DNA from 3 places in the Streptomyces sp. NPDC007189 genome. Region 2 is predicted to be linked to each of the others. Evidence: riboswitches for the same ligand, from Rfam matches in the RefSeq annotation. Region 2 holds a riboswitch; each other region holds the start of a gene.
What was found. Region 2 has a riboswitch for thiamine pyrophosphate ahead of AB0950_RS20520 (thiamine ABC transporter substrate-binding protein). Riboswitches for the same ligand answer to the same signal wherever they lie in the genome.

Region 1 (9,187 bases), on a different contig from region 2:
CCCGGTCGAGGAACCGCTCCAGCTCGGCCCGCCGCACCACCGTGCCGGTCGGGTTGTTGGGGTTGCAGACGAAGATCAGCCGCGTCCGGTCGGTGATCGCGTCCGCCATGGCGTCCAGGTCGTGCACATCGCCGGGCGTGAGCGGCACCTGCACCGACCGGGCGCCGCTGATCTGCGTGATGATCGGGTACGCCTCGAAGGACCGCCAGGCGTAGATCACCTCGTCGCCGGGACCGCTGGTGGCCTGGACGAGCTGCTGAGCGACGCCTACCGAGCCGGTGCCGGTGGCCAGGTGGGAGACCGGGACGCCGAAGCGGTCCGACAGCTCCTCCATCAGCCCGGTGCACGCCATGTCCGGGTAGCGGTTGAAGTTGCAGGCCGCCGCGGTCACCGTCTCCATGACGCCGGGCAGCGGCGGATAGGGGTTCTCGTTGGAGGACAGCTTGTAGGCGACCGGCCCCCCGGCCGCAGCCGGCTTGCCCGGCTTGTAGGTGGGGATACCCTCCAGCTCGGCGCGCAGCTTGGGGCTCGTCTCGCTCACCGCAGTCCTCCTCGCGACCACCGGCGGACCGTCGACGCCGCCGGCTTCCAATACTCCTCACCTTATGAGGATTCGGCCCCGGTGCGTACAGGTCGCGGGCCTTCGATGCGCGAACCGGACCCGGCCCCGGCGCCATCCCGGGGCATCGTTGTACGAAGGCGTACGTTCCAGGGGCGCGCCGTACATATATCTACGCGCCGGTGGCTCGCGCCGTAGCGCGCATCACCCGTGCAGGTGAGTTGAGACCTCTTCGAGACATCGGGCACTTGGCAGGTCCATACGCGCCACCACGACACGTCTTGCCGAAGGATCGTTCAACTGACTTTGTTTCTAAGGTAGTTAGCGCCTCACGACCTTGCAGAAACGTGCCTGTCAACGCGTGCATATGCGTCCGCACTACCCCACCGCATGAGCCCTACTATCGGCTCGCCATGACAGCAGCAGGGAAGCACCAGGTGAGCCGCGCGGAAACCTCACGTCGAGGCAGCCGGCCGGGCCGGGCGGGCATCAGGGACGTGGCCGCCGCCGCCGGAGTCTCCATCACGACCGTCTCCGACGCCCTCAACGGCAAGGGCCGGCTCCCGGATGCCACCCGGCGCCACGTCCGTGAGGTCGCCGACCGGCTGGGATACCGCCCCTCGGCGGCCGCCCGTACCCTCCGTACCGGCAAGTCGGGTCTGATCGGCCTGACCGTGACGACGTACGGGGATGAACCTTTCACCTTCACGGAGTTCGCGTACTTCGCCGAGATGGCACGCGCCGCCACCTCGGCCGCGCTCGCCCGCGGCTACGCCCTGGTGATCCTGCCCGCGACCTCCCGCCACGACGTGTGGTCCAACGTCGCGCTCGACGGCACCGTCGTCATCGACCCCTCCGACCACGACCCGGTGGTGACCGAACTCGTCCGGCAGGGTCTGCCCGTCGTCTCCGACGGCCGCCCGGCCGGCACGCTGCCGGTCACCGCCTGGGTCGACAACGACCACGAGGCCGGCGTACTCGGCATCCTCGACCACCTCGCCGACGCCGGCGCCCGCCGTATCGGCCTGCTCACCGGCACCACGACGGACACGTACACCCACCTGTCCACCACCGCCTACCTGCACTGGTGCGAGCGGGTCGGCCAGGACCCGGTGTACGAGGCCTATCCGGCCCACGACCCGTGCGCGGGCGCCGTCGCCGCCGACCGGCTGCTCGCCCGCCCCGACCGGCCCGACGCGGTCTACGGCCTGTTCGACCCCAACGGCACCGACCTGCTGGCCGCCGCCCGCCGCTACGGCCTGCGCGTCCCCGAGGACCTGTTGCTCGTCTGCTGCAGCGAGTCCATGGTGTACGCCAGCACCGAGCCGCCCATCACCACGCTCTCCCTCAAACCGCGCCGGATCGGCACCGCGGTGGTCCAGCTCCTCATCGACGCCATCGAGGGCGTGGAGTCGGACCAGCCGGTCGAGCAGGTGATACCGACCGAGCTGATCGTGCGCACCTCCTCGCAGCGCCGTCCGCCGCGCACGACGGTCAGCCCGCCGCGGACACCGGACGACAGATAGCGCGGAAAGCGGGGCGCTCGCCCCGTGCCCGCGCCGGCCGTGCACGGGGGCTCGGCGGGCCGGCGGCGCACGGGCCGGGTGTCCGGTCGGCGCCGAGCCGGCCGAACATCTGCCCAAACGGGGCGAAAGCCGCGGTGAACTGGAGTCTTGTTCCGATTCACCACCCCTGGGTCATCACACGGCGCGACGCGCATTCCTATGATGGGCCCACGACACCGCGGACCGCTGCGACCAGGCAGTCCGAAGGGGTGCAGATGCGGCGCGATGGTGGAGGGGTCTGATGACTCAGGGGGCCGGTCAGGGACCCGAAGTGGAGCGGACGACGACGCTGCGCGACTTCCGGGTACCTGCGTACGTCCACGAGACCGGTCCGTACGTCCGCACCGCCCACCCGGGCGACACCGCGCCGCCCGCCGACGAGGCGTACCCCGACGGCTACACGCCCACCCAGCGCGACCTGCCCGTCATCAACCGGGCGGAGACCCACCCGGTCACCACCGCCGAGACGGCCCCTGCCGCCCCGGCCCCGCAGCCCGCGACGGGTCCCGGCCCGCTGTACGTCGTCGGGGACGTCCACGGCTACCTCGACGAACTGGTGGCCGCACTCCAGGAGCAGGGGCTGATCGACGCCTCCGGCCAGTGGTGCGCCGGCACCGCCCGGCTGTGGTTCCTCGGCGACTTCACCGACCGCGGACCCGACGGGATCGGCGTCATCGACCTCGTGATGCGGCTGTCCGCCGAGGCCGCGGCGGCCGGCGGCTACTGCAAGGCACTCATGGGCAACCACGAACTGCTGCTGCTCGGCGCGAAGCGGTTCGGCGACACCCCCGTCAACTCCGGTGCGGGCACCGCCACCTTCCAGGCGGCCTGGCTGCTCAACGGCGGCCAGAAGACCGACATGGACCGCCTGCAGGACCACCACCTGCAGTGGATGGCCCGCCTCGACGCCGTCGAGGAGGTCGACGGCTATCTGCTGGTGCACTCGGACACCACCGCCTACCTCGACTACGGCGACTCCATCGAGGCGGTCAACGACACCGTCCGCGAGACGCTCACCCGCAACGACGCGGACGAGTGCTGGGATCTGTTCCGCAAGTTCACCAAGCGGTTCTCCTTCCGCGACGAGGGCGGCGCCGACGCCGTGCGCTCCCTCCTCGATACGTACGGCGGCACCCGCATCGTTCACGGCCACAGCCCGATTCCCTACCTGCTCGGCGAGGTCGGCTCCGAGGACGGCGAGGAGAGCACCGGCCCGGTCGTGGAGGGACCGCACGTCTACGCCGACGGGCTCGCCATCGCGATGGACGGCGGAGTGACCATGGCCGGAAAGCTGCTGGTGCGGCAACTTCCCCTGGCCACCTGACCGTTCGGCCGAGCGGCGCCCCCGGCCGCGTATCCACAGGCCGGTGGGGCAATTTCCGGCAACCCCCTGTCTCCGTGTGCCGTCACGGCTCTACCATCGGCTTATCCGTAGCAGGCTCCCCTCCGTTTCTGCCCGACGGCTCGCCGGCGTGCGAGCCCCAAGCCCTACGGAGCATCGGGGGATGCACATGAACAGCGTTCCGCAGCACCTGCAGAACGAGGACCGCCAGGAATTCGAGCGGCTCCTCGATGAGGCGCTGCGCTCCGCGCCACAGCGGCCGGAACTGGCCGCTGTCGGACAGCGACTCAATCCCGAACAACTGCGCACCATGGCGCTCAACGCCACCGCCCTGATAACGGCCGCCGCGGCGGCCGAATACGAGCACTATGTGAAGATCCGCCAGGAGCTTCGCCAGCCCGCGATGGCCCCCGCGGCCGCCGGTGACCCCAGTGCCACCGACCAGAGTTCGGCCACGGCCGGGCTCGTCACCTCCCCCGGCGAGACGGCCGAGAGCACCGGCGCGGGCGCCGTCGCGGTCATCGCCGTACTGGCTCCCGTCCTCTCCGGCACCGCCGCGGCGATCTTCCTCCTCGTCGGCTACATCCTGAAGACACTGAGCCCCGGACAGGCCTTCGCCGGGACCATGCTCACCGCCGGCTGGGTGTTCGGCGCGGTGACCGCGGCCGCGATCCTCGTGGCCGCGGTCGGACTGCTCCTCACCGCCCTGCGCAACGGCAGCTCGGACCAGGCCCGGGCGCTCGACGCGGCGCACCGGGAACTGGACCGCGCCAGAGAGGCCTGGCGTCAGGCCCTGCTGGACCGCGGCATCGTGCCGTTCCTGACGGAGGCGCTCGCCGAGCCCGGACCGGTCACGCACCGCACGACCCCGCCCGCCCCGCGCGGCCGTATGCCCCGCCTGGGATACGACCGCCCCGGCTTCAGCAGCCCCGACGACGGCACCGCATCCGGCCGGCCGAGCTTCAGCAGCCCCGACTACACGAGCCCGGACTTCGGCGGCCCGGAGCACCAGCCCGAGTGATCCCGCAGCAGCACCCGGACGGCATGGGGCCCGACCGGGCGGCGGGCCGAGCGGCAACCGGTGTGGCGCCGCCACCCCGGTCAGCCGCCGTCCCCGCAGCTCCTCGACCGCACCGGCCGCCTCAACGGACGTTCCGGCGCGGCGAGTTCGCTCCTCCCGGTCAGTCGGCGATCGGCAGATACACCCTGTTCCCGCTCGCCGCGAACTCCTTCGACTTCTGCGCCATGCCCTCCTCGATCTCGGTCTGGCTGCTGCCGTGCTCGCGGCGGATGTCCTGCGAGATCTTCATGCTGCAGAACTTCGGGCCGCACATGGAGCAGAAGTGGGCCGTCTTGGCGGGCTCGGCCGGCAGGGTCTCGTCGTGGAACTCGCGGGCCGTGTCCGGGTCCAGGGCGAGATTGAACTGGTCCTCCCACCGGAACTCGAAGCGGGCGTCGGACAGTGCGTCGTCCCACTCCTGGGCGCCCGGGTGCCCCTTGGCGAGATCGGCCGCGTGTGCGGCGATCTTGTACGTGATGACGCCGGTCTTGACGTCGTCGCGGTTGGGCAGGCCCAGGTGCTCCTTGGGCGTGACGTAGCAGAGCATCGCCGTGCCCCACCAGGCGATCATCGCGGCGCCGATGCCGGAGGTGATGTGGTCGTACGCCGGCGCGATGTCCGTGGTCAGCGGGCCGAGCGTATAGAACGGAGCTTCATCGCAGATCTCCTGCTGAAGGTCGATGTTCTCCTTGATCTTGTGCATCGGGACGTGTCCCGGGCCCTCGATCATGGTCTGTACGTTGAAACGCCTGGCGATCCGGTTGAGTTCCCCAAGAGTTCGCAATTCCGCGAACTGAGCCTCGTCGTTGGCGTCCGCGATCGAACCCGGCCTGAGGCCGTCGCCCAGCGAGTAGGTGACGTCGTAGGCGGCGAGGATCTCGCAGAGTTCCTCGAAGTTCTCGTACAGGAACGATTCCTTGTGATGCGCCAGGCACCAGGCGGCCATGATCGAGCCACCGCGCGAGACGATGCCCGTCTTGCGGTTGGCGGTCAGCGGCACGAACGGCAGCCGGACGCCCGCGTGGACCGTCATGTAGTCCACACCCTGCTCGGCCTGCTCGATGACCGTGTCCTTGTAGATCTCCCAGGTCAGTTCCTCGGCCTTGCCGTCGACCTTCTCCAGGGCCTGGTAGAGCGGCACCGTGCCGATGGGGACGGGGGAGTTGCGCAGCACCCACTCGCGGGTGGTGTGGATGTTGCGGCCGGTGGACAGGTCCATGACCGTGTCGGCGCCCCAGCGGGTCGCCCAGGTCATCTTCTCCACCTCCTCCTCGATGGAGGAAGTCACCGCGGAGTTGCCGATGTTGGCGTTGACCTTCACCAGGAACCGCTTGCCGATGATCATCGGCTCGATCTCGGGGTGGTTGACGTTGGCGGGCAGTACGGCCCGGCCTGCCGCGATCTCCTCGCGGACCACCTCGGGAGAGACGTTCTCCCGGATGGCCACGAACTCCATCTCCGGGGTGATCTCACCCCGGCGGGCGTAGGCGAGCTGCGTCACCGCTTCGCCACCCCGGCCCCGGCGCGGCTGGCGCGGCCGTCCGGGGAAGACGGCGTCCAGGTTGCGGAGCCCGCCGCGCGGCGAGGTGTGCTTGATCCCGTCGTCCTCGGGACGGACGGGACGGCCCGCGTACTCCTCGGTGTCGCCGCGGGCGATGATCCAGTTCTCGCGCAGCGGCGGCAGGCCCCTGCGGACATCGGTGTCGACGAGTGGATCGGTGTACGGGCCCGACGTGTCGTACAGCGTGACCGACTGCCCGTTGGTGAGGTGCACCTGACGGACCGGCACGTGCATGTCGGGGCGCGAACCCTCGACATACGCCTTGTGCCAGCCGATGGACTTCCGGGCCTCCTGGGACGTCTCGTCCTGAACGGAGGCAGGCGTGCGTGCGTCCTTGTTGGTCATGAGACCTACTCCCTACGCCGGCATTACCCGGTAACAGGTTCGGCGGTCGACGCAGCGGTTTCCGTCTGCCGGTGTTTCCTGAGGAACATGGCATGTTCCACGTGAAACATCGCGTGTACGGAGGTCAGCGCCCTCTCAGCCCGGTGCTCCGAGCTCCCGCGTGTGCAAAGGTGCCTCCACGCTAGCGTCATGTGTGGCGCGATGAACAGTGGGCCCCCTGCCGTTCTTGCAATGATCGGGCGGTGACCAGCATGGAGCAGTACCCGTATCGGCCGCCCGGGCCGCCTCGCAGAGGCGGCCCGGGACAGCACGAGGACCACATGCCCGACGGCCACGTGCCCGACGGCCATGGGTACGGCGGCCATGAGTACGACGGCCATGAGTACGACGGCCGTACGGCCGAGACCAGGAGCTTCAGCGCTGACCATGGGCGCGGTCATCGCCAGGGCCACGCGCACCGTGACGAGCACGGAAGCGGGCATGGCCAGGGACAAGGACAGGGACACGGGCACGGGCACAGTCACAGCCATGGGCCCGCCGCCCCCGTCTCCCAGCACCTGCGCAAGGTCATCGCCGCGATCCTGATCCCGTTCACCGCGGCGGTCGCGGTCGGCCTGCTGGTGCTCTGGCCCGGGGGCGCCCCACCGCACAAACGCACCGGCGTCGGCTTCGACCGCGAGACACAACAGGCCACGGTCACCAGGGTCGTCGAGGTGAGCTGCCGATCGGTCAACGCCTCCGGTGACACCCCGACCGGAGACACCTCCACGGCCGAGGGCACCTCGGCGCAGCAACAGGCGAACGGGACCTGCAAGAAGGCGACCGTCCGGGTCGACACCGGCAAGGACAAGGGCCGTACGTTCACCGAGATCGTCCAGCCGGACCAGACCCGGCAGCTGCACCAGGGCGAGAAGGTCGTGGTCGCCTATGAGCCCTCGGCACCGAGAGACCTGCAGTACTCGGTGGCCGATGTGAACCGGCAGTTCCCCATGACGCTGCTCGCCGCGATCTTCGCCCTCGCCGTCGTGATCGTCGGCAGGCTGCGCGGGGTGATGGCGCTCGTCGCGCTGGCCGTGAGCTTCCTGGTGCTGACCCTGTTCATCCTGCCCGCGATCCTCCAGGGCTCGAACCCGCTGCTCGTGGCGGTGGTCGGGGCGAGCGCCATCATGCTGATCGCCCTGTACATGTGCCACGGCCTGTCGGCCCGGACGTCCGTGGCGGTGCTCGGCACGCTGGTCTCCCTGTCGCTGATCGGCGTGCTCGGCTCCCTGTTCATCGGCTGGGCCGCGCTGACCGGCAACACGGACGACAACACCGGCCTGATCCACGGCCTGTATCCGTCGATCGACATGAGCGGTCTGCTGCTGGCCGGCGTCATCATCGGTTCGCTCGGTGTGCTGGACGACGTCACCGTGACCCAGACGTCGGCCGTGTGGGAGCTGCACGAGGCCAACCCCACGATGGGCTGGCGCGGGCTGTACCGTGCGGGCATCCGCATCGGCCGCGACCACATCGCGTCCGTGGTCAACACCCTCGTCCTCGCCTACGCAGGTGCCGCCCTGCCGTTGCTGCTGCTGTTCTCGATCGCACAGAGCAGCGTCGGGACGGTGGCCGACAGCGAGCTGGTGGCCGAGGAGATCGTGCGCACGCTGGTGGGCTCCATCGGCCTGGTCGCCTCGGTCCCGGTCACCACCGCGCTCGCCGCTCTGGTGGTCGCCGCCGACCGCCCCGGCCCGAGCACGCCGGCACCGGCCGGGGTCCCGCCCGTCCCGGCGCGGGGCGGGCGGGGACGACGCCGGAAGCGGTGAAGCGGTTGACTCAGCGTCGGATGCCGTGTCGTCGGCCTGGCCCGCAACACAGCCGCGAAGAAGCGTTCCTGCACCGTCCCACGCGGCACGGCGGGGCACTTTCTGCCTCCGCCGCCGTAACGCTTCAGCCGGCGCTCTGCTCCTCGGCCAGGATGCGGTCCAGGGCCTCTTCCAGATGGGCGTCGAAGTCGGCCAGCGCCCCCTCCTGACCGAGCGGCACGAGCTTGTCCGTGCGGTCCAGGAAGGCCACGAGCGGCGGCGCCGAGGAGCGGAACAGGGCCTGGTCGCCACCCACCTGGAGCCGGATCAGCACCTCGCCCAGCACCTCGGCGTCGGCCGGAGCGATGTGCACATCCCCCTCCCCGCACGGCCTGCCGACGCCGTCGATCAGCAGCTCGCGCCCGAAGGCCCAGGTCACCGGAGCGTCACCGGGCAGATGGAAGGTGAGGCGCACGGCATAGGGATCACAGGTCTCGTAGCGCAACTCCACCGGAATGCGGAAGGAGAGCTCCTCCGAGACGAGAAAGCTCATCATGACTTCTGCCTGTACGGACTCGCGCATCGTGTACCCCGTCGTATGGACATCGACTGGCCGGGTTTGATCCCTCCGACCGTGGTCAAATCTTGCTGAACGTACACAGCAGATCACAAGGAGTAAGTTTTCAGATACTGATAGAGAGCGTGAGCGTCCCCAGATGCCGTCCGATCTCCGTCTGCAGGCGACGAGCCGCGGGCAACAGCCGATCGGCCTGGTGGGAGGGAAGTGACATCGCCATCGTGGCCACGGTCGTGCCGACCGTGATCGGGACCGCCGCGCAGATCGTCCCGAGCGCGTACTCCTGGCGCTCCACCACCGGCTCCATGCGGGGCATCCGGGCCAGCCGCCGCAACAGGGCGTCGTTGTCGCGCACGGTGTACGGCGTGATGGACGTCACGGGATAGCGGGC
Region 2 (9,187 bases):
GCCACCGGTCTCGCCGTCCAGGCCTACGCGGGCCACGCGGACATCGCCGTACTGCTCGGCCGGCTGCTGACCGCCACCGGCCTCGTCCTCGCCGGGCCCGGCCTCACCCATCTGTGCGGCCTCCTGCTGCAGTCCACCCGTCCCGGCGCCCTCCGCCTGCTGGCCGGGCGGGTCCTCATGACGGAGGCCACCCGCATCGGCCGCCCCCTCGGCGTCGTCTGCGCGGTCGCGTCCGCCGGCTACGCGATGACCACGCTCTACGCCGGCTCGGCGCCCGCGTTCGGCCCGCTGACCACCCTCGGCGCGCTGCTCGTGACCGGCTGCACGGTCGCCACCCTCCTCACCGCGGCCGTGGAGACCCGCCAGTGCCGGGCGGAGACGACGGCCGCGCTGCTCCGGCTCGGCGCGCCCGCCACGATGCTGCGCGCGGCGGCGGCCCTCCGCGCGGCGGCCCTGGTGGCCCTGTTCGGCCCGCTCACCCTGGCCGTCGCCGCCCTGGCGGCCCTGCCCGTGGAGCGCTGACCACCCGCCCGCGAAAAAGCTCTCCGGCGACCGATGAGTTCTCCCGGGGTCCCCGGTCCAACCCACCGAACACACCGACGTACGGCACGGACCGCCCCGGGAGGGCCCCATGTACCAGCAGATGATCTTCGTGAACCTGCCCGTGAACGACCTCGACGCCGCGAAGAAGTTCTTCACGGAGCTGGGCTACACGATCAACCCGCAGTTCAGCGACGACAACGCCGCCTCCGTGGTGATCAGCGACACCATCGTCGCGATGCTGCTGACCAAGCCGTTCTACGCGACCTTCACCAAGAAGGAGATCGCCGACGCCACGAAGACCAGCGAGGTGCTGATCGCGTTGAGCGCCGAGAGCCGCGAGAAGGTGGACGAACTGGTGGACCGGGCCCTCGCCCTGGGCGCCACGCCGAGCGGCGAGACCCAGGACCACGGCTTCATGTACGGCCGCTCCTTCGACGACCTCGACGGCCACACCTGGGAGGTCGTCTGGATGGACCCGGCGATGGTCCAGGGCTGACTCGCTGTCAGGGGGCGCGTCGACACGGTCAAACGTATCTGCGGGTAATAAGCAGGCAAAGCCAACGGCCGTTGGCGGCATATGCATTGACACTGCTTATGAAGCGCTTATAGACCTGTGAGTCTCTTGGGGGTGGTGGGGCACTGGTCTCGTTCGGTGCCGCAACTCCCCCTCTACCCCCCGCAGTTGCACACTGTAAAGGACAAGCGTTGTCCATAACTCACCGTGGCGCACGTCGTTCCGTGCGCATTCTGGGTGTTGCCTCCGCATCGGCCGCGATCGTGCTGGGTGTCTCCGGCTCCGCGCTCGCCTGCCAGATCGGTGACTTCAAGGCCGAAGCCGGCTGCGCCGGCGACAAGGGCCAGATCGTCATCACCGACACCGACTCGTCCAACACGACCGCTCACATCACCGTGTTCGAGAAGAACGACGCGGTCGAGACGAAGGTCGCCGAGGTCGACGTGCGGGGCTCCGCCCAGGGCACGAAGACCCCCGTCGACGTGGACTGGAAGGCCAAGACCACCTACAGCATCGAGGTCAAGGTCGACAGCGGCCGGTTCCACTTCGACCAGTACATCAAGCCGGATCTGACCACCCCGGCCGAGGCCTGCAAGAAGGAGGACTCCCCGACTCCGACGGCCCCCTCGAAGCCGACGCCGTCGCCGTCGAAGTCCGCCCCGGCCGAGTCGGCGACCCCGACCCCGTCGGCCTCCGCGTCCAGCTCCGCCCCGGCGAGCGCGCCGAGCAACGCGCCGTCCCCGGCGGCCGGTGACTCCAACCTCGCCGAGACCGGTGCCAACTCCAACACCGGCCTGATCGCCGGCGTCGCCGGCGCGCTGGTCGTCGTCGGCGGCGGCGCGGTCTACTTCGGCATGCGCCGTCGTGGAGCGCGCGGCAACGGCTGACGCCTCGCCCGTCGGCATCCGTACACCACCGCGGCCCGTCCCCCTATCCCCAGGGGACGGGCCGCGGTCGTACGTCAGCCGAAGGTGGCGTGCTGCCTCCAGAACTCCAGCACCTCGCGCTCACCGACGATCTCCAGGCCGGGGGCCTCCAGCGGCAGCCGGTTGTAGAAGGCGAGCAGCACGGAGGTGAGCGGGCCGCGCAGGGCGACCGTGGCCTTCTCGTGGCCGCGCCGCCAGCTCAGCCCGTCCTCGCCCAGCTCGATCAGCCACTCGGCGTTCAGGTCCGCGGCGGCGTCGGTGGCGTGCAGATGGATACTGCGGCCGGGCCCGCGCAGCTCCGCGGCCCACGGGCGCGCCCCGGCGCGCTGCACCCACTGGGCGATCTGCAGCCACTCGTCCAGCGCGTCGGCGGCGACGTCGGGCGCGACGTCGTAGGCCGCGCCGACGGTGAGCGCGGCGTCCGCGCGATGGACGGTGATCTCGTGGGTCATCCGGCGGGCCCAGAACCCGCTGGGGACCATGCCCATCCAGGACCACACCTTGGCCTCGGGACCGGCCTCGCGCAGCGCCCCGACGATCATCTCGCCGGTCTCCGCGAGCCAGGCGTCCAGGGCCGCCGCGTCGCCCTCGGCCTCCGGTCCTTCGCCGAGCGGCACCTGCTCGCGCGGGAGCATCTCCTGCGCCCGGGTCCGCACCAGCGTGGCCGCCCAGCGCAGGGCGCCGCCCATGTGCCGTACGAGCCGTTCCAGGGTCCAGTCCGGGCAGGTCGGCACGGTGGCCGACAGATCGGCGCCCGAGGTCACCAACGCCCTGAACCGGTCCACCTGGTCGGCGATTTCGTCGCAGTAGCGATCATGCGTGAGCAAGGTCATGCCCCCACCCTAGGGCGGGGGTGATCAGTCGAGCACGACGATTTCGGTCGCGTCGAACTCCACGCCCACGGCCTGGCCGACCTCGGGCGCGTCCCGCAGCGCGCAGGCCGCCTCCAGGCGCGGGGCGTCCGCGGGCTGGAGGCGGACGGCCACATGGGTGCCCTTGAAGGTGCGTGCCGTCACCGTGCAGCGCAGACCGGCGTCGGCGGCCACCAGCCGTACCCCGGCGGGCCGCACCAGCAGGCTGCGGGCGCCCTGCGGCGAGCCGTCGGGGACCGGCAGCTTGCCCCAGGGGCTGTCGGCGGCCGTACCGGCGACGGTCGCCTCCACCACGTTGTCGAAGCCGAGGAAGCGGGCCACGAACGCGTCGGCGGGCCGCTGCCAGACCTGAAGGGGCGTGCCGGACTGGGCGATCCGCCCGTCCCGCATCACCACCACCCGGTCGGCCAGCGCGAACGCCTCGCCCTGGTCGTGCGTCACGGCGAGCACGGTCGTGCCCAACCGGCCGAAGAGTTCCCGCAGTTCGACCACCAGGCGTTCGCGCAGCGAGCGGTCGAGCTGGCCGAGCGGCTCGTCCAGCATCAGCAGCCGGGGGCGGGGCGCCAGCGCGCGGGCGAGGGCCACGCGCTGCTGCTCGCCGCCGGAGAGGGAGGCCACGGCCCGCCGGGCGGCTCCGGGCAGCCCCACCAGGTCCAGCAACTGGGCGACCCGGGCGTCCCGTTCGCCCTTGGCCATGCCGTGCATGCGCAGCCCGAAGGCCACGTTCGCGCCGACGTCCCGCTGCGGGAAGAGCTGGTGGTCCTGGAACATCAGGCCGACGCCCCGCTTGTGCGCGGGCACGCCCGCCTGGTCCCGGCCGTCGAGCAACACCCGTCCGGCGGACAGCGGCTGCAGCCCGGCGACCGCCCGCAGCAGGGTCGACTTCCCGCTGCCGCTGGGCCCGAGCACGCACACCACCTCGTGCTCGGCGACCTGAAGGCCCACCGCGTCCAGCACGGCCAGGCCGCCCAGGCGTACGGTCGCGGCGTCGAGACTCAGCAGCATCGCAACTCCCCCGTCGGGAACTCACCTGTCCAGGCGGCGGCCACGCGTCCGGTCGGCGGCATCTAGAACTCCCCCGTCCGGTCGGTGCGCAGCCGCTCCAGGAGCAGCAGCGCGGCGGCGCACACCACCATGAGGATGGTCGAAAGGGCCATCGCCTGGCCGTAGTTGAGGTCGCCGGGGCGGCTGAGCAGCCGGGCCACGGCGACCGGGAGCGTCGGGTTGTCGGGCCGGGCGATGAACACGGTCGCGCCGAACTCGCCGAGCGAGACGGCGAACGCGAACCCGGCCGCGACCAGCAGCGCCCTGCGCACCATCGGCAGGTCCACCTCGCGCCACACCCGCCAGGACGAGGCCCCGAGCACAGCGGCGGCCTCCCGCAGCCGTACGTCCACCGCGCGCAGCACGGGCAGCATGGTCCGTACGACGAAGGGGGCGCCGACCAGCGCCTGGGCGAGCGGCACCAGGATCCAGGACTGGCGCAGGTCCAGCGGCGGCTTGTCGAGGGCGATCAGGAAGCCGAAGCCGACGGTCACGGCGGAGACGCCGAGCGGCAGCATCAGCAGCGCGTCGAAGCCCCGCACCAGGCGTCCGGCGTCCCGCCGGGCGAGCGCGGCGGCGGCGAGAGCGCCGATCACCACCGCGATGGCCGTGGCGGCGACGGCGTACTGGAGGGACGTCCACACCGCGTGGACCGGCGCCACCAGGAACGTACCGCCGTCGGCGTCGGTGAGCGCCCGGTAGTAGCCGAAGCCCGGCGCGTCGAGGGAGCGCTGGACGAGGACGCCGAGGGGCAGCACCAGGAGCAGGACGACGGTGCCGAGGACGAGGGCGAGCAGCGCCCACTGCCCGGCGCCGCGCGGCCGGCGGGCGGTCACCGCCGGGTCCACCAGCCGCAGGGCGGTCTCCCGGCGCCGTACGGTCCAGGCGTGCACGGCGAGGATCGCGCCGACGGCGGCGAACTGGACGAGGGTGAGGACGGCGGCCGTGGACAGGTCGAAGACCTCGGAGGTCTGCCGGTAGATCTCCACTTCGAGGGTGGAGAAGGTGGGGCCGCCGAGGATCTGGACGATGCCGAAGGAGGTGAAGCAGAACAGGAACACCATCAGCGCGGCGGCGGCCACGGCGGGCGCGAGCGCGGGGAGGGTGACCTTGCGCCAGGCGCCGAGCGGCGAGGCGCCCAGCATGCGGGCGGCCTCCTCCTGCCGGGGGTCGAGCTGGGACCACAGCCCGCCCACGGTCCGTACGACGACCGCGTAGTTGAAGAAGACGTGGGCCAGCAGGATGGCCCAGACCGTGGTGTCCAGCCGTACGCCCCACAGGTCGTCGAGCAGCCCGCCGTGCCCGACGAGGGCGAGGAACGCGCTGCCGGCGACGACGGTCGGCAGCACGAACGGCACGGTGACCACGGCCCGCAGCACCTGCCGGCCCGGGAAGTCGAGGCGGGCGAAGACGTAGGCGGCGGGCAGCGCGAGCAGCAGGGTGAGCGCGGTGGAGGCGAGCGCCTGCCAGGTGGTGAACCACAGCACGTGGCGGATGTCCGACTGCGTCACCACGTCCGCGAGCCGCCCCCACCGCCAGGCGCCGTCCGCCTTCAGCCCGCGCGCGACGATCGCGGCGACGGGCCAGGCGAAGAACAGCGCGAAGAACGCGACGGGCAGGGCCATCAGCCCCAGCCGCGCCGCGTACCTCCGCCGGGGCCCGGCTACTTCAGTACGAGCGAGGTCCACGACTTGACCCACTGGTCACGGTTGGCGGCGATTTTGCCGGAGGCCATGGTCTCGGGGTGCTGGGCGGCCTTGCCGTACTCGGTGAACTCGGCGGGCACCTTGGCGCCCTGCACCACCGGGTAGACGAACATGTTCAGCGGCATGTCCTCCTGGAACTCCTTGGAGACCAGGAAGTCGATGAACGCCTTGGCGCCCTTGGGGTTCTGCGCGTTGCTCAGCAGCCCGGCGAACTCGATCTGCCGGAAGCAGGTGCCGTACGACACCCCGGTCGGGGCGGTGCTGGGGCGCTTCTTGGCGTAGATCACCTCGGCGGGCGGCGAGGAGGCGTACGACACGACGAGCGGCCGGTCGCCGCCGGCCTTCTTCCCCTCCGAGGAGCCGGAGAACTCCTGGTAGTAGGCCTGCTCCCAGCCGTCGACGACCTTCACGCCGTTGGCCTTGAGCTTCTTCCAGTACCCCTGCCAGTTGTCGTCGCCGAACTGCGCGGCGCTGCCGAGCAGGAAGCCGAGGCCGGGCGAGGAGGTGGCGGCGTTCTCGGTGACGAGGAGGTTCTTGTACTGGGGCTTGGCGAGGTCGGCGAAGGACTGCGGCGGGGTGAGGTGGTGATCGGCGAAGTACTTCTTGTCGTAGTTGACGCAGATGTCGCCGTAGTCGACGGGCGTGACCCGGTGCTTGTCCTTGTCGAGCTGGTACGGGGCGCCGACCTTGTCCAGGCCCTTGGCGGTGTACGGCTGGAAGAGGCCGTTGTCGAGGGCGCGGGAGAGCAGGGTGTTGTCGATGCCGAAGAAGACGTCGCCCTGCGGGTTGTCCTTGGTCAGGATCGCCTTGTTGACGGCCTGCCCGGCGTCGCCGTCCTTGAGGACCTTGACCTTGTACCCGGTCTTCTTCTCGAAGTCGGCGAGCACGTTCTTGGACACGGCCCACGAGTCGTGGCTGACCAGGGTCACGGTCTTGGAGTCGGCGGCGCTCTTGGCGTGCGTCGAGCCGCACGCGGACAGACCGATGAGGCCGAGGCCGACCGCGACGGCCACGAGGGTCTTGTTCTGCACTGGTTGTCCTCCTGGGGTTGGCCAGGAAGAGACGCGGCCCCACCCGGGGAATCCGGGCAGGGCGCAACAGCTTGAGTGATGACCGAACTTCCTACCCAGAATGACCTGGGCGAGGTTCAGAGGGTCTGCGGCCCTGTCCGCCGCACTCTCAGCGCTGTGGCGCTCCCCTGTCGGAATATGAAGATGTGATGGGACGGTGGCCAGATTACCGCTCGGTGGCCGCCAGCTGACCACAGGCCCCGTCGATCTCCTGTCCCCGGGTGTCCCGGACGGTGACCGGCACACCGTGGGCGGCGATGGCCTCCACGAAGGCCTTCTCGTCCTCGGGCCGCGAGGCGGTCCACTTCGAGCCCGGCGTCGGGTTCAGCGGGATGAGGTTGACGTGCACGGGCCGGCCCTTGAGTAGCCGCCCGAGCCGGTCGCCCCGCCAGGCCTGATCGTTGATGTCGCGGATGAGCGCGTACTCGATCGACAGCCGGCGCCCGGACTTCTCGACGTACTCGAACCCGGCGTCCAGCACCTCGCGCACCTTCCAGCGGGTGTTGACGGGGACGAGGGTGTCGCGCAGCTCGTCGTCGGGGGCGTGCAGGGAGATCGCGAGCCGGCACTTGAAGCCCTCGTCGGCGAACCGGTGGATGGCCGGCACCAGCCCGACGGTGGACACGGTGATCCCGCGCTGCGAGAGCCCGAGCCCGTCCGGGGCGGGGTCGGTGAGCGCCCGGATCGCGCCCACGACCCGCTTGTAGTTGGCGAGCGGCTCACCCATGCCCATGAACACGATGTTGGAGAGCCGGGCAGGGCCCCCGGGCACTTCCCCGTCCCGCAGCGCCCGCATCCCGTCCACGATCTGGTGGACGATCTCGGCGGTGGACAGATTCCGGTCGAGACCCGCCTGCCCGGTCGCACAGAACGGGCAGTTCATGCCACACCCGGCCTGCGAGCTGATGCACATGGTGACCCGGTCCGGGTACCGCATCAGCACGGACTCCACGAGGGTCCCGTCGAACAGCCGCCACAGCGTCTTGCGGGTGGCCCCCTGGTCGGTCGACAGATGCCGGACGACGGTCATCAGCTCCGGGAACAGCGCCTCGCGCAGCTTGTCCCGCGAGCCGGCGGGGATGTCCGTCCACTGCTCGGGGTCGTGCGCGTACCGCGCGAAGTAGTGCTGCGCGAGCTGCTTGGCACGAAACGGCTTCTCACCGATCTCGGCCACCGCGTCCTTGCGCTCCGCGGGCGTGAGATCGGCAAGATGCCGCGGCGGCGTCTTGGCACCGCGCGGCACGACGAAAGTGAGTTCTCCGGGCTTGGGCATGGTGGTACCAGTGTCGCAGATCCACTTGGGTGGCCTGGGGCACGGCTGTCGCTCGCTACGACTGTCATGGGTGCTACGTATGAAAACCCCGAAGCGCCGGCGACCGATGACCTCTCCGGTGAACTGAGCCCTCCAGAGGCAGGGCCGCGACGGTTGCCGCCCATTGATGCTGGCCCTGGGCGGGCCGAACGAGAGTGATCCGGCGCGGCGCGTGGCAGGGGTGCTGTCGGGGATGAGCAAGGGACACGGCAAAAGTGGGCGGCGGCTTCCGTTCTACTGGTGGGAGGCACCCGGGGGGAGCGCGGGCGCGACGTGCGCAGTCCGCCCCTCCGTGGCAGCGGTTTTCCTGGCCTGCGTGAACATCGCAGGAGTTCCTTCCAGCGGCCCGAGGGCCGGGTGTGCGGCTTGCTGGCGTCCTGTGCAGTGTCCGGCATCGATTTCCCTGGTAGCCGGGATCCGTCAGCGGGGGTGGGACGCTGAGCGGGTCATCCCGACTGGGTGACCGGGCAGATGCCCACCTCACCGCGGGTCAGCGGCGGCTGCTCCGGCGCCTGCCGCGGATGAGGTGCTGGGCCACGAGGTGCCCCGACCCGGCGCCGAGGCCGGGGCCGGGGTGGGTCGAGGCGCCGATGTGCCACAAGCCGGGTACAGGTGTGGCGTGCCGGGCCGCGCCCGGTAGGGGGCGCCACAGCAGGGCCTGGTCGAGTTCGGTCGAGCCGCCGTAGGGGTCGCCGTTGACCGCGTTCCGATTGTGCGCCATCAGGTCCGACGGTGTGACGGCGTCCCAGGCGAGCAGCTTCTCCGGCAGGTCGGGCGCGTGAAGCGCGATCCTGGCCAGGACCCGTTGGACGTATCCCTCGGTCAGCTCCTTCGTCCAGTGGCCGTGGGCGTCCAGTTCGCCCGCCGCGTCGCCGCTCGGCTTGTAGGGCCGTTCCTGGAGCTGGGTCCACAAGGTGGCGGCGCCGTCGGGCACGCGTGAAGGGTCCAGGACATACTGCTGGCCGACGACCAGTGTGGGCCTGCGCGGCAGCAGCCCCGCCTCGGCCTCCGCGCACGCGATCGCGGTGCTCGCGGACCCGTCGCTGAGATGGACCAGCGGTATGCCGGCCAGGCGCGCATCGCGCCAGCCGAGCGGGGCGGAGAGGGCGACGTGGAGCTGCATCGCAGCGCGTCCGTACCGGAAGCGCAGGGCCTCGTCGCGGATGGCGGGCGGGACGGGCGCGTCCTGTGGCAGAAGCT
Region 3 (9,187 bases), on a different contig from region 2:
CACGCGGAGAACATGATCGAGGCGGCCGGGCGGGCCGTGCCCGGGGTGCGGGACCGCATCCTCTGGACGGAGGTGCTCACCCCCGCCGCCGTCGAGGAGGCCACGGGCGCGGTGGGCGGCGCGATACCGGCCCCGGCGCTCGCGGCGGGCGCCGGACGCCTGCTGCATCCGGGCAACGCCACCACTCTGACCGGCCTCTTCACCGTCGGCGGCTGGTCGCACCCGGGTGGCGGCCTGCCGCACGCGGGCATGTCGGGCGCGCTGGTGGCGGGGCTGATCGTGGAGGGCCCGGGGTTCCGCGGCTCGCAGTGAGCAGGGCGCCGGGCCCGGGGAAGCGCTGCGCGCCTCAGAAGCGGTACTGCTCGTCGTAGCCGGCACCGGGCTGCGGCTGCTCGGCGTAGCCCTGGTCCTGGCCCTGGTAGGGATACGGCTGCTCCTGCGGGAGTTCGCCGCCGTAGGTCTCGTCGGTGCGCTGCTGGGGCACCCAGACCCCGCCGGCCGGGGTCTCGCCGTAGCCGCCGCCGTACGGCTCCTGGGTGTAGCCCTGCTGGGCGTACTGCTGCGCGTAGCCGGTGTCGTACGCGGCGCCGTCGTAGGACTGGCTGCCGATGTACGGGTCGGAGTAGTTGGCGTACGCCTGCTGGCCCCCGGCGTCGTAGCCGTAGCCCTGCTGGGCGTAGCCGGAGTAGTCGTAGGCGTAACTCTGCTGGTCGGTGCCCTGGGACTGGGTGGCGCCCGCGTAGGCGGTGTCGCCGTAGACGCCGTAGGAGCCGGTGTCGTCGGGCAGGGGCTGCGGTTCGTAGACGGCGGTGGTCTCGGCGGCGGTGGGCTCGGCGCCGCGGGACGCCGGGGTGAAGACGTCGTCGCGGTCGTAGCCCTCGTCGTAGCCGCCGGGGTCCTGGTGGTAGCGGCCCTCGGCGTCCCGGTCGTCCTCCGGGCCTGCGGGCTCGGCGCCGTCGAGGTCCGGGTCGTGCCGGTCGGCCTTGCCGCGGCGGCGCTTGCTGCCGCCCTCGCTGTCCGTGTCGGGGCGCTTGACGGCCCAGCCGGCGGCGAAGCCGCGGCGGAACGACAGCGTGACGTAGGTCTGGCCGACCGCGAAGGCGATCGCGCCCAGCCCGATGACGACGACGGACGGCATCAGCACACCCAGCACGACGCCGAGGAAGCCGGCGAAGGCGAGCAGCCGCCAGCGCAGTCGCGCCTTGTACTGCAGCAGCACCTCGCCCAGCAACCACAGTGCGACGATGCCGAACGCGATGTAGAGGACCGTCCAGCCCATGTACGCCCCTCTCCCAGTGACCGCTACGCAGTGTGTCGTATCGCGGTGCGGCCGGTCTAGGCCTGCGGGGGGTGGTGCAGGCCCAGGTTCTCGTAGATTTCCAGGGTCGCCGTGGAGTTGTTGAGCGTGATGAAGTGCAGTCCGGGCACTCCCTCGGCGAGCAGCCGTGCGCAGAACTCCGTGGCGAAGTCGATACCGATGGAGCGTACCGCCGCCGGATCGTCCTTGGCTGTGAGGATCCGCTCCTTCAGGGCGTCCGGGAAGCGGGCGTTGCTGAGCTTCGGCAACCGTTCCAGCATCTTCACGCTGGTGACGGGCAGGACCTCGGGGATCACCGGGGTGTCACAGCCCGCGGCCTCCACGCGGTCGCGCAGGCGGAGATACGACTCCGGCTGGAAGAACATCTGTGTGATGGCGTAGTCGGCGCCCGCACGGCACTTGTCCACGAAGTGGGCGACGTCGGCGTCCCAGTCCATGGAGCGGGGGTGCATCTCCGGGAAGGCGGCGACGCCCACGCAGAAGTCGCCCGACTCCTTGATGAGCCGGACGAGTTCGGCCGCGTAGGTCAGACCCTGCGGGTGCGGGACCCATTCGCCCATGGGATCGCCGGGCGGGTCGCCGCGCACGGCGAGCATGTTGCGGATCCCGGCGTCCGCATACTGGCCGATGATGTTCCGCAGTTCGGCGATGGAGTGGTCGACCGCGGTGAGGTGGGCGACCGGGGTGAGCGTGGTGTCGGCGACGATCTGCTCGGTCTCCTTGACGGTGCCGGCGCGGGTGGAGCCGCCGGCGCCGTAGGTCACGGAGACGAAGTCGGGCGCAACCGCCTCGACCCGCCGGAGCGCGCTCCACAGGTTCCGCTCGCCCTTGGGGGTCTTCGGCGCCGAGAACTCGAAGGAGTACGTCGTCTTGCCGCTGGCGAGGATGTCGCGCACGGTGCGTGCGCGATCAGTCCTGGTGGAGGGGGTTCCGAGGGCCATACGGGCAGGTTAGCCAGGGGCGGGCGGTCCCCCAACCGGAGGACGGGGATTTGCCCGAATTGCCGAGTTGCTGTCCATCCCTTGGACAAAACCCCGGACAACGGTGCCGCTGGACCTGCCGCAGCCGCTGCTAGAACTGCCGGAGCCGCTTCGCGAACTCGGCCGCGGCCGCTCCCGGGTCGTCGGCCTCGGTGATCGCACGGACCACGACCACCCGGCGGCCGCCCGCGTCCAGCACCTCGTCGAGGTTGGTCAGGTCGATCCCGCCGATCGCGAACCAGGGGCGGTCGGTGGCCAGACCGGCCGTGTACCGGACCAGGCCGAGGCCGGGCGCGTGCCGGCCGGGCTTGGTGGGGGTGGGCCAGCAGGGGCCGGTGCAGAAGTAGTCCACGCCCTCCTGCGCGGCGGCCGCCGCGGCCTCGGGCTCGGCGTGCGTGGAGCGGCCGATCAGCACCTCGTCGCCGAGGATGGCGCGGGCGGCCGGGACCGGCAGGTCGCCCTGGCCGAGGTGCAGGACGTCGGCGCGGGCCGCGTGGGCGACGTCCGCGCGGTCGTTCACCGCGAGCAGCTTGCCGTGCCGGGCGCAGGCGTCCGCGAAGACCTCCAGGTGCGTCAGCTCCTCGGCGGCCTCCGTGCCCTTGTCGCGCAGCTGCACGATGTCGACGCCGCCGGCCAGGACCGCGTCCAGGAACTCGGGGAGGTCGCCCTGGCGGGTGCGCGCGTCCGTGCACAGGTACAGACGGGCGTCGGCGAGCGCGGCGCGCGCGGTGTCGGACATACGTGGGTCCCCCTGATCGGTGTCCCTGGCTGGTGTCACGGGTGGCGTACGGGCGCTGCGGCCCGCACGCCACCCCTTGTGGTGCGGGTCGGCTCAGACGGCGAGCGCCTGGGCGCGGCGCTTCACCTCCGTGCCGCGATTCTCGCTCAGGGCCTGCGCGGGGGTGCCGGGCAGGGTGTCGTCGGGGGTGAAGAGCCACTCGATCATCTCTTCGACCGTGAAGCCGTCGTCCCGCAGGAGCGTCAGGGTGCCGGACAGGCCCTTGACGACCTTGTCCCCGTCGATGAAGGCGGCGGGGACGTGCAGCGCCCGGTTCTCACCGCGGCGGACGGCGATGAGCTGGCCCTCCTTGACCAGCTGCCGCACGCGCGTCACCTCCACGCCGAGCCTTTCGGCGATGTCGGGGAGGGTGAGCCAGGCGGGGACGAGAGCATCGATCTTTGCGTCAATCTCGGTCACGGCACCAGGGTAGGCGCTCCGCCGGTTCGGTCGCGATGCGTCATGCCGGGTTGTGTCGCCGGGCGGGCCGGGCGTGGCGGCGGCCGGTCGCTCCCCCGCGGCGGCACGGCGGAACAACCCCGCGCCCCTTTCGGGGCAGCGCCGGTCACTCGGCCTTCGCGTCCTTCAGCGGCTTGCCGGGGTCGGCCAGGGCCGCCGCGTCCATGCGGGCGCCCGCCTCGATCAGTCTCCGCCCCTGGGCGAGATCACGCGGTCGGCCCACGGCCAGCAGGGCCACCAGGCGGTCCTCGCACAGCCAGCACACCGTCCAGGCCGGGCCCGCCGGGTCGCCGCGCCAGATCAGCCGGTCGGCGGCGGGGTGGTGGCCGGCGTACTGGACGAAGCGGCCGAACTGCTCGGACCAGAAGTACGGCACCGGGTCGTAGGCCGCCGGGGTCTCGCCGAGGATGTTCGCGGCGACCGTGCGCGGGCCCTGCAGGGCGTTGTCCCAGTGGTGGACCATCAGCCGTTCGCCGTAGCGGCCGGAGGGGAAGGAGGCGCAGTCGCCGACGGCGTACACATCGGGCACGGACGTGCACAGCCGGGCGTCGGCGAGGACGTCCCCGTGCGGGCCCAGTTCGACGCCGGAGCCGGCCAGCCAGGCGGTGGCGGGGCGGGCGCCGATGCCGACGACGACGGCGTCCGCGGGCAGCCGGGTGCCGTCGGCGAGGAGCACCGCGCCGGGCTCGACGCGCTCCACGCGCGCGTGCGTGCGCAGTTCGGCGCCCGCGTCGGCGTACCAGGCGGCCATGGGGGCGGCGACCTCGGCGGGCAGAGCGCCGGCGAGCGGCCGGCCGGCGGCCTCCACGACGGTCACCGCGCACCCGGCCTCCCGGGCGGCCGTGGCGAACTCGGCGCCGATCCAGCCGGCCCCGACCACCACGATCTCGTGCTGCCGGGCCAGCACCGGCCGCAGCCGTTCGGCGTCGTCCAGGGTGCGCAGCAGATGCACGCCGGGCACGCCCTCGGTGCCCGGCAGGGTGACCGGCTCGGCGCCGGTGGCGAGGACGAGGACGTCGTACGGCACCGGGCCCTGCTCGGTGTCCAGCTCCCGCTCGGCGGGGCGCAGGCCCAGCACCTCGCAGCCGAGCCGCAGCTCGACCCCGAGGGAGTCGAAGTCCACGTCGAAGGCCGAGTCCTCGGCCTTGCCGAGCAGCACGGCCTTGGACAGCGGCGGCCGGTCGTACGGCTGGTGCGGTTCGGCGCCGATCACGGTGATCACGCCCCTGAAGCCCTGCTCCCGCAGCGCGACCGCGGTCTGCACGCCGGCCATGCCCGCGCCGGCGACGACCACGCGCCGCCCCTGTGACGTGCCCTCTTGTGCTGTCTGTTCGCCCACCCGATCACCATAGACACGTGACGGAGCGTCAGTCAGCGGCCATGCCCGGTGACCTGCTCCACACCGCAGGTACCGGTGGGAGAACGCCCGGCGGCTCACCCTCCCGGGTGCCGACCGGACGGCCGCGCACGGCCGGGGCGCTCTTACGGGCGGTGCGGGCGGCGGGCTAGGGTGGCCCCCGTACACGCACTCGCGGGAGCCCGGACGCACCGGGCTGAGAGGGAGGCTGGCGGCCTCCGACCGTACGAACCTGATCCGGGTCATGCCGGCGAAGGGAGGGGCTGGACGCCCATGTCGTCACGTACGTCCGACGTCCTCGTCATCGGGGGCGGGATCATCGGCCTGGTCACGGCCTGGCGCGCGGCGCAGCGCGGGCTGGCCACGGCCGTGGTGGACCCCGAGCCCGGCGGCGGGGCCGCGCGGGTCGCGGCCGGGATGCTGGCCGCCGTCACCGAACTGCACTACGGCGAGGAGACGCTGCTCGCCCTGAACCTGGAGTCGGCCCGCCGCTACCCGCGCTTCGCGGCCGAGCTGACCGAGCTGACCGGCCACGACCTCGGCTACCGCCGCTGCGGCACCCTCGCGGTCGCGCTCGACGCCGACGACCGCGCCCACCTGCGCGAACTGCACGCGCTGCAGCAGCGCTCGGGGCTGGACGCGCAGTGGCTGTCCGGGCGGGAGTGCCGGCGCCTGGAGCCGATGCTGGCGCCCGGGGTGCGCGGCGGGCTGCGGGTCGACGGCGACCACCAGATCGACCCGCGACGGCTCGCGGCGGCTTTGGTGGCCGCGTGCGAGCGGACGGGCGTCGTCTTCCACCGCGCGTGGGCCGAGCGGCTGGACGTCACGGGCGACCGGGCGGCCGGGGTGACCACCGCCGACGGCACCGCGCTGCGCGCCGGGCAGGTGGTGCTCGCCGCCGGGAGCCTGAGCGGGCGGCTCGCGGGCGTGCCGGAGGCGCTGCTGCCGCCGGTGCGCCCGGTGAAGGGGCAGGTGCTGCGGCTCACCGTGCCGCGCCGGTACGCGCCCTTCCTCAGCCGTACCGTCCGCGCCGTGGTCCGCGGCAGCCAGGTGTACCTGGTGCCCCGGGAGAACGGCGAGCTGGTCGTCGGCGCCACCAGCGAGGAGCTGGGCTGGGACACGACCGTCACCGCGGGCGGGGTGTACGAGCTGCTGCGCGACGCCCACGAGCTGGTGCCGGGCATCACCGAGCTGCCGCTCACCGAGACCCGGGCCGGGCTGCGCCCCGGCTCCCCCGACAACGCGCCGCTGCTCGGCCCGTCCGGGCTGGACGGGCTGCTGCTGGCCACCGGGCACTACCGCAACGGGGTGCTGCTCACGCCGGTCACCGGGGATGTGATGGCACAGCTGCTGGCCGACGGCGAGCTGCCGGAAGAAGCCCGCCCGTTCACGCCGCGGCGCTTCGGCGCCCCCGTCCTCGTGGAGCAGCCCGCATGAGCATCTCGATCTCCGTCAACGGAGAGCGCCGGGAGATCGCTCCGGGCACCGCTCTCGAAGCCGTCGTACGGTCGCTGGTTCCGTCGCCGTCCGGGGTGGCCGCCGCCGTCAACGAGACCGTCGTCCCGCGCGCGCGGTGGGCCGCCACGGCGCTCGCCGAGGGCGACCGGATCGAAGTCCTCACCGCCGTCCAGGGAGGCTGAGCCATGGCCGACGATCCCTTGGTCCTCGGGGGTAGGCCCCTGTCGTCGCGGCTGATCATGGGCACGGGCGGGGCGCCCAGCCTGGACGTGCTGGAGCGGGCGCTGGCCGCCTCCGGCACGGAGCTGACGACGGTCGCGATGCGGCGGGTGGACCCCTCCGTGCACGGCTCGGTGCTGTCGGTGCTCGAGAAGCTGGGCATCGGGGTGCTGCCGAACACGGCGGGCTGCTTCACCGCGGGCGAGGCGGTGCTGACCGCGCGGCTGGCGCGGGAGGCGCTGGGCACGGATCTGATCAAGCTGGAGGTCATCGCCGACGAGCGGACGCTGCTGCCGGATCCGGTGGAGCTGCTGGAGGCGGCGGAGACGCTGGTCGACGACGGGTTCACAGTGCTGCCGTACACCAATGACGATCCCGTGCTGGCGCGGAGACTCGAGGACGTGGGGTGTGCCGCCGTCATGCCGCTGGGCTCGCCGATCGGGTCCGGGCTGGGCATCCGCAACCCGCACAACTTCCAGCTGATCGTCGAGCACGCGCGCGTGCCGGTGATCCTGGACGCGGGGGCCGGGACGGCGTCCGATGTGGCGTTCGCCATGGAGCTGGGGTGCGCCGGGGTGATGCTCGCCTCGGCGGTGACCCGGGCGCAGGAGCCGGAGACGATGGCCGCCGCGATGCGGCATGCCGTGGAAGGAGGCCGGCTGGCCCGGCTGGCCGGGCGGATCCCGCGCAGGCACTTCGCCCAGGCCTCCTCCCCCGCCGAGGGACGCGCCCGCCTGGATCCCGAGCGCCCGGCCTTCTGATCGCGGGGCCGTCACAGCTGTGCTGCATTCCGTCACCGGCGTCAGCGCACCGTGCGGCGCTGTCGGTCGCTCCTCGTAGACTCCCCTCTCGTGGATACGACCCTTCAGGACCCCCTCGTCGGCCAGGTGCTCGACGGCCGCTATCGCGTCGACGCGCGGATCGCGGTCGGCGGGATGGCCACGGTCTACCGGGCCCTGGACACCCGTCTGGACCGCGTGCTCGCGCTGAAGGTGATGCACCCGGCGCTCGCCGCGGACGGCTCGTTCGTGGAGCGGTTCATCCGGGAGGCGAAGTCGGTGGCCCGGCTGGCGCACCCGAACGTGGTGCAGGTCTTCGACCAGGGCACCGACGGGTCGTATGTGTACCTGGCGATGGAGTACGTCGCCGGGTGCACCCTGCGGGACGTGCTGCGCGAGCGGGGGGCGCTGCAGCCCCGCGCGGCGCTCGACATCCTCGAACCCGTCCTCGCCGCGCTCGGGGCGGCGCACCGGGCCGGGTTCGTGCACCGGGACATGAAGCCGGAGAACGTGCTGATAGGCGACGACGGCCGGGTCAAGGTCGCCGACTTCGGGCTCGTGCGGTCCGTGGACACCCAGACCAGCACGACCGGCGCCGTCCTCGGGACCGTGTCGTATCTCGCGCCCGAGCAGATCGAGCAGGGCAGCGCCGACGCGCGCGTCGACGTGTACGCGTGCGGTGTCGTGCTGTACGAGATGCTGACCGGCGCCAAGCCGCACGCGGGGGACTCCCCCGCGCAGGTGCTCTACAAGCACATCCACGAGGACGTGCCGCCGCCCTCGGCGCTGGTGCCCGGGCTGCCGTACGACCTGGACGAGCTGGTCGCGTCGGCGACCGCGCGCAGCCCGGAGATCCGGCCGCAGGACGCGGTGGCGCTGCTCGCCCGGACCCGCGAGGCGCGCCGGGGCCTGAGCGACGAGCAGCTGGACGCGATGCCGCCGCAGGCGGTCACGGCGGAACACGACAACGCCGGCGACCGTACGAGCGTGATCCCGCGCTCGCTGACGGTGCCCAGGCCGCTGCCGGTCGGCGACGAGGAGCCGGACGCGGACGGCGTGCGGCACACCAGCCGGCTGCAGGCGCCCCCGGTGCCGCCGCACAGGTCCAGGCGGCTGGTGCTGACGATCGTCGCCGCCCTGCTGGTGGTGCTCGGCGCCGGCGCCGGGGTCTGGTACATCAACTCCGGCCAGTTCACCAAGGTCCCGCCGCTGCTGGCCAAGACCGAGGCGCAGGCCCGCGCCCGGCTGGAGTCGTCCGGTCTGGAGGTCGGGCAGGTCAAGCGGGAGTACAACGACACCGTGGCCCGGGGCACGGTCGTCGGCACCGACCCGGCGCCCGGCGCCCGCATCCGTGACCACGACGCGGTGACGCTGACCATCTCGCTGGGCCCGGAGACGGTGAACGTGCCGGACGTCGAGGGCCGCACGCTGGCCGAGGCGCGGGCGCGGCTGAAGGCGGACGGCCTGGAGCCGGGCATGGTCACCCGGGAGTTCAGCGAGGACGTGCCCCGGGGCTCCGTGATCGCCACGACCCCGCAGGCCGGCACCAAGCGGCACGCCGGCTCGGCGATCGCGCTGACCGTCAGCAAGGGCAGCCCGGTCGACGTGCCGGACGTCACCGGCGACGACCTGGCCGACGCCCGGCAGGAGCTGACGGACGCCGGGCTGAAGGTGCGGGTCGCGCCCGGGCAGGTCAACTCGTCGTACGACAAGGGCAAGGTGGCCCGGCAGAGCCCGGGCGACGGCGGCCAGGCCGCCCAGGGCGACACGGTGACGCTGACGCTGTCCAAGGGCCCGGTGATGGTCGAGGTGCCGGACGTGACCGGCGACAGCGTCGAC

Region 1: it holds a riboswitch for thiamine pyrophosphate, as region 2 does, so the genes downstream of both, thiC (phosphomethylpyrimidine synthase ThiC) here and AB0950_RS20520 (thiamine ABC transporter substrate-binding protein) in region 2, are expected to answer to the same signal.
Region 3: it holds a riboswitch for thiamine pyrophosphate, as region 2 does, so the genes downstream of both, thiO (glycine oxidase ThiO) here and AB0950_RS20520 (thiamine ABC transporter substrate-binding protein) in region 2, are expected to answer to the same signal.

Annotation. Positions count from the first base shown of each region.
Region 1 covers NZ_JBEYEY010000007.1:187,946-197,132, reverse strand. The annotation lists gene hisC (histidinol-phosphate transaminase) at 1-541, opposite strand, end outside; gene AB0950_RS17000 (LacI family DNA-binding transcriptional regulator) at 973-2,085, shown strand; gene AB0950_RS16995 (metallophosphoesterase) at 2,366-3,448, shown strand; gene AB0950_RS16990 (hypothetical protein) at 3,630-4,487, shown strand; gene thiC (phosphomethylpyrimidine synthase ThiC) at 4,648-6,432, opposite strand; TPP riboswitch at 6,425-6,602, opposite strand; gene AB0950_RS16980 (YibE/F family protein) at 6,675-8,240, shown strand; gene AB0950_RS16975 (SsgA family sporulation/cell division regulator) at 8,365-8,802, opposite strand; gene AB0950_RS16970 (IclR family transcriptional regulator C-terminal domain-containing protein) at 8,903-9,187, opposite strand, start outside.
Region 2 covers NZ_JBEYEY010000009.1:213,826-223,012, reverse strand. The annotation lists gene AB0950_RS20550 (hypothetical protein) at 1-522, shown strand, start outside; gene AB0950_RS20545 (VOC family protein) at 632-1,039, shown strand; gene AB0950_RS20540 (LAETG motif-containing sortase-dependent surface protein) at 1,249-1,944, shown strand; gene AB0950_RS20535 (maleylpyruvate isomerase family mycothiol-dependent enzyme) at 2,019-2,816, opposite strand; gene AB0950_RS20530 (ABC transporter ATP-binding protein) at 2,841-3,860, opposite strand; gene AB0950_RS20525 (iron ABC transporter permease) at 3,923-5,524, opposite strand; gene AB0950_RS20520 (thiamine ABC transporter substrate-binding protein) at 5,563-6,636, opposite strand; TPP riboswitch at 6,707-6,815, opposite strand; gene rlmN (23S rRNA (adenine(2503)-C(2))-methyltransferase RlmN) at 6,842-7,948, opposite strand; gene AB0950_RS20510 (DUF6416 domain-containing protein) at 8,115-8,450, shown strand; gene AB0950_RS20505 (NAD(P)/FAD-dependent oxidoreductase) at 8,478-9,187, opposite strand, start outside.
Region 3 covers NZ_JBEYEY010000006.1:375,452-384,638, forward strand. The annotation lists gene AB0950_RS15885 (NAD(P)/FAD-dependent oxidoreductase) at 1-312, shown strand, start outside; gene AB0950_RS15890 (hypothetical protein) at 347-1,279, opposite strand; gene metF (methylenetetrahydrofolate reductase [NAD(P)H]) at 1,336-2,259, opposite strand; gene thiE (thiamine phosphate synthase) at 2,390-3,037, opposite strand; gene AB0950_RS15905 (Rv2175c family DNA-binding protein) at 3,131-3,496, opposite strand; gene AB0950_RS15910 (FAD-dependent oxidoreductase) at 3,642-4,874, opposite strand; TPP riboswitch at 5,057-5,168, shown strand; gene thiO (glycine oxidase ThiO) at 5,166-6,329, shown strand; gene thiS (sulfur carrier protein ThiS) at 6,332-6,532, shown strand; gene AB0950_RS15925 (thiazole synthase) at 6,536-7,330, shown strand; gene pknB (Stk1 family PASTA domain-containing Ser/Thr kinase) at 7,421-9,187, shown strand, end outside.